4 regions of the Robertmurraya beringensis genome follow, and region 4 is predicted to be linked to each of the others. Evidence: riboswitches for the same ligand, from Rfam matches in the RefSeq annotation. Region 4 holds a riboswitch; each other region holds the start of a gene.
What was found. Region 4 has a riboswitch for cyclic di-GMP ahead of ACFFHF_RS17030 (hypothetical protein). Riboswitches for the same ligand answer to the same signal wherever they lie in the genome.

Region 1: another riboswitch for cyclic di-GMP. It lies ahead of ACFFHF_RS00605 (competence type IV pilus major pilin ComGC); the one in region 4 lies ahead of ACFFHF_RS17030 (hypothetical protein).
Region 2: another riboswitch for cyclic di-GMP. It lies ahead of ACFFHF_RS20530 (amidase); the one in region 4 lies ahead of ACFFHF_RS17030 (hypothetical protein).
Region 3: another riboswitch for cyclic di-GMP. It lies ahead of ACFFHF_RS12280 (GAF domain-containing protein); the one in region 4 lies ahead of ACFFHF_RS17030 (hypothetical protein).

Annotation. Positions count from the first base shown of each region.
Region 1 covers NZ_JBHLUU010000005.1:36,530-40,531, forward strand. Annotated here, with positions in the region: gene ACFFHF_RS00600 (nucleoside deaminase) at 16-486, opposite strand; cyclic di-GMP riboswitch class II at 984-1,067, shown strand; gene ACFFHF_RS00605 (competence type IV pilus major pilin ComGC) at 1,164-1,529, shown strand; gene ACFFHF_RS00610 (prepilin peptidase) at 1,607-2,359, shown strand; gene ACFFHF_RS00615 (type IV pilus modification PilV family protein) at 2,372-2,761, shown strand; gene ACFFHF_RS00620 (prepilin-type N-terminal cleavage/methylation domain-containing protein) at 2,758-3,171, shown strand; gene ACFFHF_RS00625 (hypothetical protein) at 3,192-4,002, shown strand, end outside.
Region 2 covers NZ_JBHLUU010000123.1:22,833-26,834, forward strand. Annotated here, with positions in the region: gene ACFFHF_RS20520 (DEAD/DEAH box helicase) at 1-1,295, shown strand, start outside; gene ACFFHF_RS20525 (YhfC family intramembrane metalloprotease) at 1,417-2,187, shown strand; cyclic di-GMP riboswitch class I at 2,435-2,523, shown strand; gene ACFFHF_RS20530 (amidase) at 2,567-3,436, shown strand; gene ACFFHF_RS20535 (TetR/AcrR family transcriptional regulator) at 3,476-4,002, opposite strand, start outside.
Region 3 covers NZ_JBHLUU010000081.1:3,119-7,120, reverse strand. Annotated here, with positions in the region: gene ACFFHF_RS12280 (GAF domain-containing protein) at 515-1,141, opposite strand; cyclic di-GMP riboswitch class I at 1,329-1,415, opposite strand; gene ACFFHF_RS12275 (mannitol-1-phosphate 5-dehydrogenase) at 1,641-2,783, opposite strand; gene ACFFHF_RS12270 (BglG family transcription antiterminator) at 2,783-4,002, opposite strand, start outside.
Region 4 covers NZ_JBHLUU010000114.1:4,447-8,448, reverse strand. Annotated here, with positions in the region: gene ACFFHF_RS17035 (hypothetical protein) at 1-351, opposite strand, end outside; gene ACFFHF_RS17030 (hypothetical protein) at 731-1,048, opposite strand; cyclic di-GMP riboswitch class II at 1,288-1,371, opposite strand; gene ACFFHF_RS17025 (CARDB domain-containing protein) at 1,750-3,963, opposite strand.

The DNA.
Region 1 (4,002 bases), on a different contig from region 4:
AGTGTCTATAAGAGACTAGTATTCTGTTTTGTCAGATGATACTTCCCACATTTTAAAAGGTAGATTATACTCGTCAACCGTAATTTGATTCATCATAATCGTTCTATCTTCAATTGGCAAGCTAATTTCTTCATAAATAAAGTGATCATCAAAGCCAATTTTAGCAGCTTCCTCTTTCGTACACGCATAATAGACGGCCTTTGGTCTCGCCCAATAAATCGCTCCGATACACATCGGACAAGGCTCGCAACTTGTGTAAATCTCACAATCTGTCAGTTGAAAGCTGCCTAAATAGGAGCAAGCTTCACGAATCGCTTGAACCTCTGCATGGGCAGTAGGGTCATTGCTGCTGGTGACCTCATTTTTGCCTTTACCGATAATTTCCCCGTCCTTAATCACAATTGCCCCAAAAGGACCACCATGATTACTTAACACATTTTCACACGCTAACTTAATCGCTTCATTCATAAAAAATACTTTTTCCAATAGAATCACCTTTTCTGATGTAGTGAATGATTGATTAAAAAACTAACCTTTGTAAAAAGGTTAGTTTTTTTGGGTTGGAGGGCAAAAGAGGTTTCATATAATTGGTGGGTTTATTTCTGTATTATATGTATGTTTGAATATTCTGTCTGTTATGTTGTGATATTTTTTAACAATAAAAAAGCTCTTACCTGAAAAAGGTAGGAGCAACTTGTCAGATTATTTACGCTGAGTTTATTATAGTGTTTTATAGGTATAAAGAACCAGTTGATTTGAAATACCTAAAATATATTCACATTATTATTTCTGAAAAATAAGGAGTGTAAAAAGGGAATGGATGAATAAAAATAAAATAAGGGAGTAAGAAGAGTTTGCGCTGTTTTAATATAATATTTACCTAACATTACCTAGTGTTAAATTTACATAAAACCTCTTTTTTTTTCATTTTTTTTAGTGTAGAATACTAGTAAATAAGTAATGTTTATCACAGAGTCTTTTTCATTAAATAAGGGCGCGAAGAAATATGACTTGTACGTGGGCACCTGAGTCATATTGAGCGATTGGTGCAACCGACCTTTACAACTACATTCCATTGAATGAGCTGTAAAGGTTTTTTTATCCCCAAATTTAAGAACAAGCTCTCGAAAAAACATAAAAAAATTAAAAGGGGACCTTTCTTCATGTTAAAATCATTAAAGAAGAAAATGAAAGACCAAGCTGGTTTAACGCTAATTGAACTACTTGTTGTTATTGTTATTTTGGGGATTATTGCTGCTGTTGCGATTCCGATGGTTATGAGTCAGAGACAAGAGGCTGAGGATAATACAGATTTACAAAATCTGAAACTTGTTCAAGATGCAGTAAATCGATTTAATGCAGTTGAGGGAGTATGGCCAGGGAGTACAGACGAGGTAATAACTACTACTGAGCTAGTCCCAGAATTTCTAAATGAAATTCCAACAACATGCGCTGATGGAACTACTGCTGCAGAATTTAGAATTGATGGTAATGGTGTAGTTGAGTCTAGCTGTGTAACTACTCCATAGAGAAATAAAAGCTGTCGCGTCTCTGAGACTGTGGCAGCTTTGTTTTTAAGAGAAATCTCTGAAAGGAGCTAAATGAATTGTATATATTTGATTTATTTATTATCTTATTTTCCCTCGTATTCGGTAGCTTCTTCAATGTAGTAGCCATCCGCCTACTAAAAAAAGAATCCATCTCCTACCCACCATCCCACTGTACCTCCTGTAATCACAGGTTAGGTTTCTTTGATTTATTTCCTCTATTTAGTTACCTATTCATTAAAGGTCGTTGTCGTTATTGTAAAGAAAAAATCTCTCCTCTATACCCATTAGGAGAAGCTATGACTGCGATTATATTTTTTGTTGTTTACAAAGAAATAGGGCTTACTTCAGAACTAATTCCTGCCATTCTTTTATCAACATTATTAATTCTTTCTGTTTTAACAGACATCCGTGAAAAATTGATTCTAGATGTGATTACTCTACCAAGTATTGTGGTTCTTGTTATTGTACGTTTCTTCATCGGAGAAGAACCATTTTTAACTTACTTACTAGGCAGTGTAGTTGGTTTCGGTTTGCTCTTGTTGCTAGCTGTTGTCAGCAAAGGCGGCATGGGTGGCGGTGACATTAAGCTGTATGCAGCTATTGGAGTGGTACTCGGTCCAGCACTAACTGTAATGAGCTTGGTTTTAGCCTCGTTTGTAGGAGCCATTGTTGGAATACTATTAATCGCATTAAAAATTGTTAAACGAAAAGAACCGATTGCCTTTGGGCCTTCGATTATGATTGGAACATTAGTGGCTTACCTGTATGGGGAAGAAATTTGGACTTGGTACAGCTCACTACTCCTATAAGGGGCAGATGATATGAACAACGAAAAGGGAGTTACATTAATTGAATTGTTGATCTCTGTTGTTATTGCTGGAATGGTGATTGTACCGTTGCTCCTAATTATGACGGGTTCCTTTACAAGGACAGTGGAGCAAGGGGAAGACACGCAATTGAATTATTATGGTCAACAAATTATGGAGATTATCCGTGAAAAGGGGTATATAAGCGGAACCTCCCCTACACAATATTATTGCCAAAAAGATCAGAGCTGCGGCACCGCTACTATAGCTAACTATGATGCGAAAGTAACAATTACAGTAAATCCGGTTACGTATAGTGCGATTGAGTTCTTTGAAGTAACAGCAAAAATAGTATCAACTGACTCTTCAAGTTTAGAGCTTGTCACGGTGGTGAAAAAGCAATGAGAGATGAAAAAGGTGTAACACTAATTGAATTACTCATTGTCATTTTAATTATGGTAAGTATCTCAGCACTTGCCTTTACCCTGTTTAGCTATGGGACAAAAATGGAACAAGCAGTAGCAAAGGAAAATGAACTCCAGCGTGAGGCTCGTTTTATTATGGAAACGATCTCGAATACGGTAAGAGATGGAAATGAAATAAGCAATAAAATTGTTTACTCTAATGGTGAAATAAAATTAGTATCAGGGACCGTGTTATCTAAAAATGTTAAGAGCTATACGGTTACTGAACAGCTTGTTGAAGGTGGCACGAAAAAAAGGTACAAAGTGACTTTGGTTTTAGAAAAAGGTGATCACGAGTATAAGGTTTCAACAGAAGTATTTAATGATGCGCAAAAAAGAGTAAGGTATTAAGTGGTCGATGGGGGATGAAGATGATACGAAGATTAAAAGGTAACGAGTCAGGAGCAGCATTAATGATTGTTCTCTTTATTGTTGTCCTTGTTAGTATCGTTGGAACAGCCATGTTATCGACCACTACTTATGGTCTTCAAAATGTGGTTAAAACAACGAAGGAACAAGAGGAATTTTATCGGGCTGAAGGTGCAATTGAAATTGTCTTGTCTGAGATGAGTAATTATAAGAACGTTAGTACAGGGAGTAGTGGACCTTTTGCCTATTTAAAAGAGCAGCCAAGTTCCGCCTCTTACCAAATCGGGGGAAAGAACGTTCAAGTGAATATTTCTACTGATCCAGACATAAGTACTATCATTCCAAATTCAAGTAAACAGACTGTTGAAGTAATGATAGAAGCTAGTTATGATAACCACTCAAACATCTCGAGGATAATGTCATTTGATGTGGAGGTTTCTGCTGAAGCTAAAGCAAATACGGAAACCGCCTATAACTATGTTGATGATAGTGCTTTTAAAGATAAAGGGCAGTATAAGATACAAATAGATCAAATTCAGCTGAATATTTACAATAAGATCATTAATGAACTCGGAATTAATTGGAGTTCCTTTACAACGGTACTAGATAAAAAAGAAGTTGAAAAAGGTGACACCTTTGTTTTTCCACCAGGAATTTCAAAGTATAAGGAGATCAGTCTTTCGGGGAATGGTCGAAAGATGATTATCCCGAGTAATTCCATTGTCTTTGCAAAGACGATTGATTTAAGAGGAAGTGGAAACACAGATTCACAATTAGTCATCGAGGGAGCACTAGTTGCTGAGACACTGGATA
Region 2 (4,002 bases), on a different contig from region 4:
GAAGTGGAAAAACAGCATCCTTTGCTATTCCGATTTGTGAAATGATTGATTGGACAGAAAATAAACCGCAAGCTCTCGTGCTTACTCCTACTAGAGAGTTAGCTGTACAGATCAAAGAAGATTTTATAAATATCGGCCGGTTAAAACGAATCAATGCCGTAGAAGTATACGGAAAGCAATCCTTTATGTATCAAAAAACGAAGCTTAAGCAAAAGACTCATGTCGTTGTAGGGACACCAGGTCGACTGCTGGATCATATTCAAAAAGGCACCCTTCTACTCGATCAAGTTCGTTTCCTTGTCATTGATGAGGCGGACGAAATGCTAAATATGGGCTTTATCGAGCAAGTAGAGGCCATTATACAGGCGGTTCCAGACAAAAGAATCACTATGCTCTTTTCAGCCACTCTTCCAGATACCGTAAAAAAACTAGCCCAAAACTATTTGCAAGGACCTGTCGAGGTGGAGATTGAACCTTCAAGCAATTCAACTGGATTAATTGAGCATTCCTTATATTGGGTGGAGGAACAGGAAAAGCTGCAATTATTGCAAAACGTAACGATTATCGAAAACCCGGATAGCTGTATCATTTTTTGCCGGACAAAGGACCGTGTGGATATGGTTGTCGATCATTTAACAGAACTTGGATATGATTGCGATAAAATTCATGGTGGAATGATTCAGGAAGATCGTCTAGATGTGATGAGTGAATTTAAACGGGGAGAGTTTCGCTACCTGATCGCAACCGATGTGGCCGCCCGCGGGATTGATATCGAAAATATTTCACTCGTAGTGAACTTTGATATTCCATACGAAAAAGAAAGCTATGTGCATCGTACAGGAAGAACCGGCCGGGCGGGAATGAAAGGCAAGGCTACAACTTTTGTTACAGAAAGAGAAAGACGACTGTTAGAAGAAATAGAGCAGCTTATTGGTTTTCACATTCCACAGAAGGAGAAACCTGCTTCGGGGCAGGTGGAGAGATTACGATCTGCCTTTGAGGAGAAGATTGGTTCAGAGCCGGAGATTAAGCAACTAAAAAGTGAAGAACTCAATAAGGATATCACCAAACTCTATTTTAATGGCGGAAAGAAAAAGAAACTGCGCCCCGTGGATTTTGTCGGAACCATTTGTAAAATTGAGGGTATTTCTGCACAGGATATCGGAATTATCACGATTCTTGACACGGCCTCTTATGTAGAAATCCTAAATGGCAAAGGGCCACAGGTGTTGTCCGAAATGAAACATACCACGGTAAAAGGGAAACAATTAAAGGTTCATATAGCCAGAAAATAAGCACTTCCTAAGGGGTGCTTTTTTAATTGACAAAAAAAGAACGAAACCAATTGACAGAATCTTACTCATGATTTAATATTATCATTATCAATAATGATAATAAAAACAAGGGGGATTTACTATGATTAGCAATGCAGTGATCTTGAGCATGGTAGCAGTTATCATATTTTCCATTCTTCTATTTGTGAGTGCCATTCTGATGACAAAAAAACAGGTAGGCATTTCTCTGAAGCCGTTAATAATAGGGAGCATTGGGTTTGTTATTATCACTCAAGTATTAGAGAAACTTCTTCATGTTCTCGTCATAACCAGTTTTCCAAACTATGCGGACCATCCATGGTTATTTGGATTATATGGCGGTTTAGCTGCAGGGATTTTCGAGGAATTGGGACGGTGTATCTTATTTATCTGGCTGTTAAAAAAATATCAGGATTACAGGGGTGGCCTGTCTTTCGGGGTAGGCTGGGGTGGCATTGAAGCCGTAGTTATTGCCCTTTCAACGGTGGTACCATTTCTTCTATTTGCAACGATGATCAATGCAGGTACATTTGATTCATCTATAGGAGCCAGTCTTCCAAGTGATCAGGCAGCAACCATTAAAGAGACGTTATTAAATCAAGGAATCTCTCACTACTTATGGGCAATACCAGAGCGTTTCTTTGCTCTCTTTATGCAAATCGCTTTCACTTTACTTGTTTTACTAGCGGTCATTAAAAAGAAGTTTCAATACGTACTGCTTGCTATAATTGCTCATGCGGCGATTGATTTTCCTTTAGCCTTCTTCCAAACTGGATACATTAAGAGCTTATGGATCATTGAGTTATACATTGCCTTCATCGGAGTTCTATCTTTCTTCATTATAAAAAGATTAAGAAAATTGCTGATTGGGTAAAAATACCTGAGGCAAAAGTCGGTTTTGATAAAGTATAATAAAAGATGACTGTTTTCGTACAGTTAGTTGCTTTGGAAAAATCCCAAATGCCGGATTTTTCCCCGCATAACGCTGGGTTTTTTGGTCTATTTGGAGAGTAGCTCTTTTCTAAGGATGAAATTATTCTGATTAGCTGTTGAAACATAGAGTTAATTTCCTGAAAAGTGTGTATATAGCAACAATGTTTTAGAAAAGAGCCTAAAAGAAAAACTGTAAAAGGCAAACTTTACCGAAAGGGAAGGACGCAAAGCCGTGAGCCTAATCGCTTATCATGCGAATGGTCGTCAGGTTGCCAGGTCTCATTTTGTGAGCCTCGGCTTGCAGAATGGGGGAACGTAAAATGAAAAAGCTTGTTGTATCTATGATTATGGTGTTGCTTTTTTCAATGGGAGGCTTTGGATCAAACATGAGTGCTTCTACGGTAGATCGCTCCACATGGCTTTGGAATCCGTGGGACATTGTGAGCAATGAAACAGGAACCTTAAGCTTTCTTGAACAAAAGCAAATCAACAAAGTGTATGTACAAATTGACCGTGATATCCCTATGAATGTATATCGTAGCTTTATTACGAAGGCATCCGTAAAAGGAATAAAAGTATATGCTCTAGACGGAGCACCAAGCTGGGTAGCTCCAAAAGGATATCGAAATCAAGATGCGTTAATGAATTGGTTGAAAACCTATCAAGCAGGATCAACCGCTTCGCAAAAATTTACAGGCATTCATTTAGATGTAGAGCCTTACTTATATAGCGGTTGGAATACGAATAGAGCGGCAACTGTCAAAAGCTTTCAAGAGTTAATCACAAAAGCGAATACCTCTGCTGCAGGTTTAAAACTGCCACTTGAAGCCGACCTGCCATTCTGGTTTGATGAAGTGTCTTATAACAATACGTATGGCAAAGGAAATCTAGCAGAGTGGGTTATTACAAAAACGAATAGTGTAACAATTATGGCCTACCGTGACAGTGCTCCTGCCATCATTGAAATTGTAAAAAATGAAGTAGCCTTTGCTGGCAAACACCATAAGGCATTAGTCATCGGTGTAGAAACAGGGGCAACAGACGAAGGCGATATGATTTCCTTTTTTGAAGAAGGGGAAGCCTACATGAACGAACAGCTGGCTTCCGTTGCCTCACATTACGGAACAAGCCCTGGGTATAAGGGAATGGCTATCCACCATGTGGGAAGCTGGAAAACCATGAAACCATAACGAAAGAAAGCTAGCAGGTACAGAAACCTGCTAGCTTTCTTACTTAATATAAGAACGTAATTGTTGCAGTTTTGCTTTTCCTAAGTGCCCCTCTAAGGTTGTTAAAGCACTTTCTACTACAAATTGCCTCTGATTATTAGGTTGCAAAAGTTCTTCTAGAATAAAATCAAGTAGCTCAATATATTTCACAGAGTCGGGCATATTCATGCTTTCTTTTTTCAATGACATAATTTCTAGAGTCAGCTTTTCTTGATAAGATTTATCTTTTTTATGACAAGTTGGAGACCAATCATCCAACAGTTCTGGTGAAAGAAGTTGCTCACCGGTTTCCCCGACATTCTTCATTAACGCCACAAGTCGATTGACACTATATCTGACTACTCGCTCAGGATTACTCTTTAAGCTATTCGCCATTCTCTCGTACTTAAGGTTATGGTGGAAAATAGCTGTAAACATAATGGCAGCATCCAGAAGATAAGGCTTCTTGCTCTCTCCAAAAATTTCATCAAAGCGTTCGTATACCCAACGTAACATTCGTAACTGAAAATCACTAATAAACTTTTTTA
Region 3 (4,002 bases), on a different contig from region 4:
ACAAAATAGCCCCACTGCGACTGAGCTTGAACTACCCATTCCCTTCTCATCAAAGAACAGAATGAATTCTGTTCTTTGATGAGAAGACCACCAAGCAAAGCGCGGTAGTTACCCTTACGTTCTTACACTAGTAAACAAGTTAAATGCGACAACTATCTTGACAAACACCGCTTTGGTGTAACGAAAACTTTTTAGAGAGTGTATGATTTTGTCCATTTTTTTACCTCATGTTTAATAGTGTATATAAGCTCAGCCATATTTCTGGTTGTCCTTTTTCATATGGTTTTACTATACCAGTAGCCAACCTAGAACGTAACTGCACTTGTGGCTTCGACCCCGTCACCTAAAATAAAGCCCGCTAGTTACTAGCGGGCTCTCCAATGTAAGAAAGAATATCTAGCTATAAAATACCAATAAACTACATTGAGTACTCAACCCGGACAAACTAAAACTGCACTAATCAGGTTTTCGTAACTACCTAGTAAAACTTTTCTGGTCACAGTTTAAGCATTTTTTAAACTATGTTATTTGAAAATCTATATATTTCATCTTGATATTCAGAAACCTTTTGTTTTACTTGTTCTATTTGATTTCTAGACGGCTTCTTCTTTATTGTTTGATAAATGGCAAATGTACCAATTATTGAATCATTTTTAAAAAAAGGAACTGACCAAACTGATTGGAAACCTCTTTCCAAAGAAATTCGCCTCTCATGAATACATTGTGGATCCGAAAAAATCTCAGAGTAAACAATGTCCCTTGAAGCAATTGCTCTACCACAAATCATTTCATGAAACAGTTGCTTATCATTTATATCCTGAAAAAATTCAAAATATTGTAAAGGAATATTGGGTGCAGCCCCATGATAGATCTTGTTTTCCTCTTTCACATAAAAAAGGATAGTAGCAAAACTATTAGGAATAAATTCTTCTAAATCCAGACATAGTTTACCTAACTTCACTTTTGCATCTAATACCATAAATTCCTCTTCGGTTATCCCATTATTGATTAACGCCTCTAGATGGATTCTTAGATTATTCTCTTTTTTAGCAAGCAAAGGATTTATTTTTTTTAGTAATTCTTTAATTTTTTTATTTGACGAGTATTCCCTCATAAAGACAACTATGTTCTTATTTTTCATTTGTTTCTCCTATAATATTTCATATTATTTTAATCGTTTTTTTCTACCTCTCTTTATAAAATTTTTAATTTATCTGAGCTTGAAGTAATGAGTGAAGTGTTAATAACTAACAATAAAAAGCCCACCAAAAGATTGGTGAGCTTTAATAAAATAGGAAATAATCCTACCATTTTATTAATCCAACCCTTTCGGTAACCCGGCGATCATTGCTGTACCTAGCTTTAGACCCGTAGCTTTGCGTCCTTATTTTTCAATAAGTTTGCCATTATCGATGGTATATTTTCTTTAAAAATCTCTAAAATAATATTTTCAATTTAATCTGCAAAAGTAGTAGCATATACCCATTAAATTTATCATTATACAGTAATAGGATGCAATATCAAGATTACTAAAATACCTTAAAACTTTGTAGGGTAAGGTTCTACCACTAAAAGCCCTAATTCATGATAAAAAAAGAGGTTGACGGTAACCATCCGACAACCTTACTCTAGAAAGGGTTTTACCCCTTTAATACTTCATAATGTCTAATAATATCATTAGCAAGTTGGCTTGACTCCTCAAGACCACATACTTGTTGAAGAACATACGACACTCCATGTTCGTTAATCATTGACTGAAGCTTTACTGCATCTTCATCATCTTTGTAATCAAAAAGTAAGGCTGCAGCAATAGCCTTTGCTAAATTATCGTAAGAAAGGCCCGCTTTTAGAGCTTGTAGGGCTGGACGAACGAGTCGATCCTCTGGTCCAAGCTTTCTTAACGGGGAACGACCTACTCTTGTCACACCATCATGCAGATGAGAATTCTCGAAACGTTTTATGATTTTCTCAATATATTTCTGATGTTCTTCCGGATCTAGATCGTACTGTTTGATTAAATAAGCACCCGTCTCACCAAGTGTGGCCTTCACCTGATTGTAGATATCCATATCCGCTAGAGTTTGGTCAATCGTTTCTTTTTTTGCCAGATAACCGAAATAAGCAATAACGGCATGTCCTGTGTTAACCGTAAACAGCTTTCTTTCAATAAATGGAGCTAGTTCAGGAACGATAATCATTCCTTCAATAGGAGGAATTTCTTCTTTCGTTTCTACCACCCATTCATGGTAAGGTTCAACAAGTACATCGAGAGAACCTTGATTATTTTGAATCGGTACGATACGGTCAACAGCAGAATTTAAAAATTCTACATGAGCAAGTACCTTTTCTTGCGTTTGATTATCAAGATGCTCTAAAATATAACCCTTTAATAAGTCAGTAGCGGAAATTTGATTTTCACAGGCAATGACATATAGCTTGTCACTATTCTCTTCTACCCTTGCAGCCAATCCCTTTGCAATTAAAGGCGCTATTCTCGGGAGAATGTTAGGTCCAATAGCCGTCGTTAAAAAAGCTGCCTTCTTGATTGTTTCTATTACTTCATTTTCCTGTGTTAAATTATTCAATCCTGAAACATTCTCAATAAGAATACTCTCTTGTGCATCTGTGGCAAGCTTCACTTTATATTGTTTTTCATCATTTAATTGATTAATGATTGGTTCGGCAATGTCTACGAAAGTAACATGGTATCCTGACTGAGAAAAAAGGGCTCCAATAAATCCTCTCCCGATGTTACCTGCTCCAAAATGTACTGCTAATTTCATTACATCATCCCTCTATCATTTATTTTAAAATTCGACTGTAAATAATTCGAAAAAATAGACTCTAATCTCTTATAAATTAGTTCTTCATTTGCCGATGAAAAAATCAAAATAGCTTCATCGGTTTCAATAATATTTGTACTAATTAAGCTAATAATCTCCTGCTGTCTGTTGCTTAACTCTAATGGGGCCAGCATGAGCAATAGGTTCTTCATCATGACCATGTTTCCATCCATTCCCCTAACCAGACAAGGATTAGGCAGATGAGCAATTTGGAAAATCAGCTCACGCACATGCTCATTTCTTGCATGAAATAAGGCTAAATTGGTCTGAGGAATCCCGAGCCCCCCTCTTTTTTCCCTCTCTTTGAGCGAATAAAGAATGTCCTCAGATTCAGTCACTAGATTCTCTTTCTCGGCAATCTGCAACATTTTATTAAGGATCAATTCCTGGCTTTCCGAATGGTTCATCCTGTAAAATCGGTAATTTTGCATGATAGACTCTATACTATGTTGAATACTCTTAATGTCCTCTAGCATGTCATGCAAATCGATGTTTTTCTTAACAACAGATGAAGGTACAGAATGACGTTCGATCTTTTTGTATTTTTCACCCTTTGCTATGGCTTCAATATTATTCTGTATAAAGCTTTTAATCGTATCAATGTTCTCCGTACTCAATAACGGGTTCACTAAAATGTATTCTTTATTGATGAAAGGCAATCTTACAGTGGAAATAATCACGTCATATGCTTGTAAGTTCACATGTTCCGATATTTCTTTAATCGACTTAATATCAATTGAATCAATTTCTGCTATTTCTTTTTTGATTCTACTAGCCAACATCTTTGAAGTCCCGATACCGGTAGGGCAAATCACCAAGGCTTTAATGGTCAAATGCTCTTCCTGCATTAATAATGCGGAACCGAAGTGTAACACCATAAAAGCAATCTCGTCCTCAGGAAAATAGTCAATGGACTTAAACTCTTCCTTCACACTATTTTTTACTGCCATAAACAAAACCGGATACTTCCGTTTGATTTCTTCTTTTAGTGGATTAAACGACTCCATTTTCTGTTCGATACGAAAGAGCGCTGGCTCCATATGGGCAAGCAACCCTTGAAATAAGGAGAAGTCATCCGTTAAATTGACCTGAAGCTGATTAGAAACAGAGCGAATCACATTTTTAATCAGCTGAGCAAGTAATATGTTTTCAGGTTCAG
Region 4 (4,002 bases):
TAGTCCTCTAGGGTCGATCATTTGATACGACGGTCTTTTTCTTAATTCCTTCATCCAATCTACGTCTTTCATAGTTGGGTAATCCAGAATACACTCCACACATGTTACAAGAGGTTCTAAGCAACCGATTGTTAGGTCGAATAGATATTGTCCTCCATGTATCTCTCCATCAAAACTGATACGATAGGCTTTCATTGAGGTTCTTGGTTGATTCTCAAACGGTTCTATACGAAACGTGGAGCCATCCATTGACCATTCAAAGCCTTTTCTTACAGTTTTAAAATAGATTCCTTTTAGTCTTTGTTCTAAGTCGCTAGGGTCGATAGGAGCAAAACATGTAATTTTAAACATGTTCATCATCTCCTAACTTCCTGCTAATACAATCCTCAGAACAATACTCTGCGCCCTTAATCTTGTAATAAGAAACATTACAAAATTTGTTACAACTACAACAAATGTAGTCCATGTAAAACACCCTTTCTTAAAGTTTCTTTAAGATAGTTTTATGAATTATGATCTTCAAGCCGCTCCATTTAAGGACACAAAAAAACGCCCTTTGAGAATGGACTTTAATAAACACAACAAAAAGTGTGTTTTCGTCTCATCCCCAAAGGGCGCTGTTGTTTAAAATAGAGAACCCGCTAACCTTAAAATAGGTTGCAAAAAAATAATAAAATCATAAAAAAACTATAATCAAATTTTATCATTTTTTGCTAGAAAGGTACAAGGGTTAAAATAACTTTGTTATTCTATTATGAAATTCTGGATCAACTTCCATCGTAGCTAAGTTAGATAATTTTAATGCTTCCTCTTCTGAAATATAGACTTTTCCTTCGCCTTCTTCAAACGATAATGATTCATTGTTAATTTCACTTAAAGGAATCGTTCTAAGAGAAGAAGCTATAATTTCTGGGGTTACATGTACAATACCGTCTGAATTAGTTTTGTTCTCTTTTGTTACATAAATTAATTCTGTCATTGATTCATTTTCGCCTTGAAATACTACTCGTTTTATATAATAAAGTACATTAATAATTGATTCTTGCATGAAATATCATCCTTTGTCCGTGTGTGTTGACTATAGTGTACATAATTACAAAAGGTATTATTGTAAATTTCCACAATAAATTAGGGTACAAATTATATTTTTTTCAAAAAAGTTAAATATTCTTATTTAAAAAACAAATTCGGAATTTAGACAAAATTAAATTCAGAATACGCTAATAAGAAAACACCCTGGTTTCGCAATTTCTTCATTATTCATTTCTCCTCTTAAATAAATTGTTTAATTAAGAGGGCCGGTTACACTAGTCGCTCCACATAATCCAAGTGTCCATATAAAGATTATATTTCTTCGCTTCCCTTGCCATGTTAAGGCTTTGGTAAACTACTAGATTCTAACTTAAGATTTTTTCCTTAAAATTTAATTCAGAATTCTAATTTATATCACCATAATATACCATTTAAACTAATTTTGGTAGACTTTTAGGTAATTATGCCCACTAATCTCCCTTTAATGTCTACTTTTTAGGATAAAAAAAGTTTTATAATATATTAATTCTGCTAATAGTCTTTATTTCACTGAAGTAATTATATTATAGAATTGCTGTGTATGTAAGAGTTTTTACTATCCAAATGTACCATAAATGTTATTATTTTTATACCTTTGGATAACTCCAGTATATTACAATTCGTCTTTATATAGGCAATAAAAAAGCAGATCCTTCGTTGGATCTGCAAGTAACCTACTTAATATCGTCTGTGTAATAAGAATGTTTTATATGAATCTGCAATTATCTCAATATTTACGGTATCTTTTTTAATTACACCGTTCGCATATTTCACTTCAAATTCAAATGTAGCTGGGCCTACTTTTAAATTCTTAGGATATTGTAGGAAAGTCTCGTCGTACAACTCACCTTTGTATAGAATATTAGTCTTAAAAGCTAAAGGTACGGTACTACTTACTAGACTATTATCCGTCCGAATAGCATTCAATGTAGCCTTTACATAAACAGTTGGATAAGGTGAAGTATCTGCATCTAGTAAAAACTTCTCTCCACTATAAAACTGGTGAGCTAGATTTCCTTCTTTTGCATGTTGTATTTTCCAAAGGTCTGTATGATCAACATAGCCATTGATAATAAGTGGTTTGGAGTAAAACCAAGTTGAAGTAGATACTTCATCATAACCATCATTAACTGTTGTTCTTATATCATACCTTCCTACTTCTGAGATAAAGGTATAACATTGCTGTGAACCGCTAGCCACATTCGTTTTTGTAAGGACAGTAGTTTCAGTCCCATTATCCTTTTTAATAAAAATCTTTACAGTCAAAGGGTTATTGTCTGCATCTTGCGGTTTTGAACAAACTTGTACCGTATCTCCTTCGTAAACATCGTTTGGAGTATACGTTAAATCAACGGTTGGCAATGTATTAACTAAAATTGTTTTCTGTTTGGTATTATCCAAGTCTGTTTCATTGGTTTCAGAAATTACATTATTGTTATCCGCCTTAAACATAAAGGTTCGATTACCTGCTGTTTCAGCAGTAAAGGTATAAGTTAAGGTCTTATCAGTTCCAGAATTATGGGAAGATATATCTTGTTGATTTTTAAGAGTACCCTGTTCATAAAAACCTACCTTATAGGCACCTACATTTAATTCTCCATTATTCCCTACCACCATGGTTGCTTTGTATTGTCTGCCCTTAACTAAGTGGGTGACTGAAGCGTTATTAGTATCCGTAATCGTTATTGATTTTGCTGTTAGGTTTGTTGAATATACCGTTCCTTCATATTCTACCTCAACATCCCATTGATCAGATGTGTAATATTCATCCCAATGGTCAAAGACTTGTTTTGATAAAGTCCCTTGATATGTTGCGGTTCCTGTATAATCTCGTACATAATCCGGAAGTGCAAAGGTTCCAGAATACGCTTGTCGATATTTACTTACAGGCACATTCAAATCGTAGTCAATCCAAACCCCTCGTCTGTATTTGTTGAGCTTTCCACTTTCTGACCGCCAGTAATATGAGCCACTTGAATATACTAATCTAGCCGCATTTGTAGGACTTAAACTAGCATAAAAATCAGCATGTACCACACCAGGTTCGTCCCAACCCCAATCGACTATTTTAACATCAGCTGGTGAAAGGCTTCTTGGAAGACCATAGTAACGGTCAGGAGCTTCCCCAGGCTCTGCGTCCGTCCAGTTACCAGCATAATAACTAGTAGAGTTATTAGACATAAACCCAAGATAATAGTTAGCGTTCTTATCATACCAATCAGACCTACCTAAAGATCGGTATCTAATCCACATTTTTTTATCTTCAATAGAATACAATCCCCCACTCTTCGGGAGAGAATAGGATACATTCTGCCCTGTTGTTGCGTCATAGTGTGTTCCATTGTAAGTTGCTGGTTCAGGAACTTCACTCGAAAATTCTCTGAAGTATGAATCAGTCCAATATTGGGTTAAAGAAGCGGTTCTACCACGAACCCAGTTATCGGTCCACGAAAGTGAAACTCTAGGAATATTACCACTATAACCATCCTCGTTTACTCCAACCCAATACGGTACATAATCATCATTTTTACCACCGTATACGTTGGAGTAAGTTTGAGTGAAAGTTCGATATTCCGTTCGATAAATGGCATCTTTATGATAAACCTTTTGCTTTGGACGTAGTATGATTCGCTTAGCAGTAAGTGTTCCGGTAAAGCCACCATCACTATATTGGTAGGTTGATGGGTAGTTTCCATATTCACTGTTTGGATAGGAAACGATCTTAGGGTCTTCCCACCTCATATATTTATTAATCGTTCCATAAGGAACAGCTACTTTTCGTGATTCGGCCGCCTCCACAGATGGAGGTGAAATATAATCATAAAATGTAGAAATTAGCAATAAAGAGGCAAGAGTGCACGTTATTAAGTTTTTTATTTTTCTTGCTTTCAAAAAATGATCACCTCTTTTTGATAAGTAAAACACTCGAGT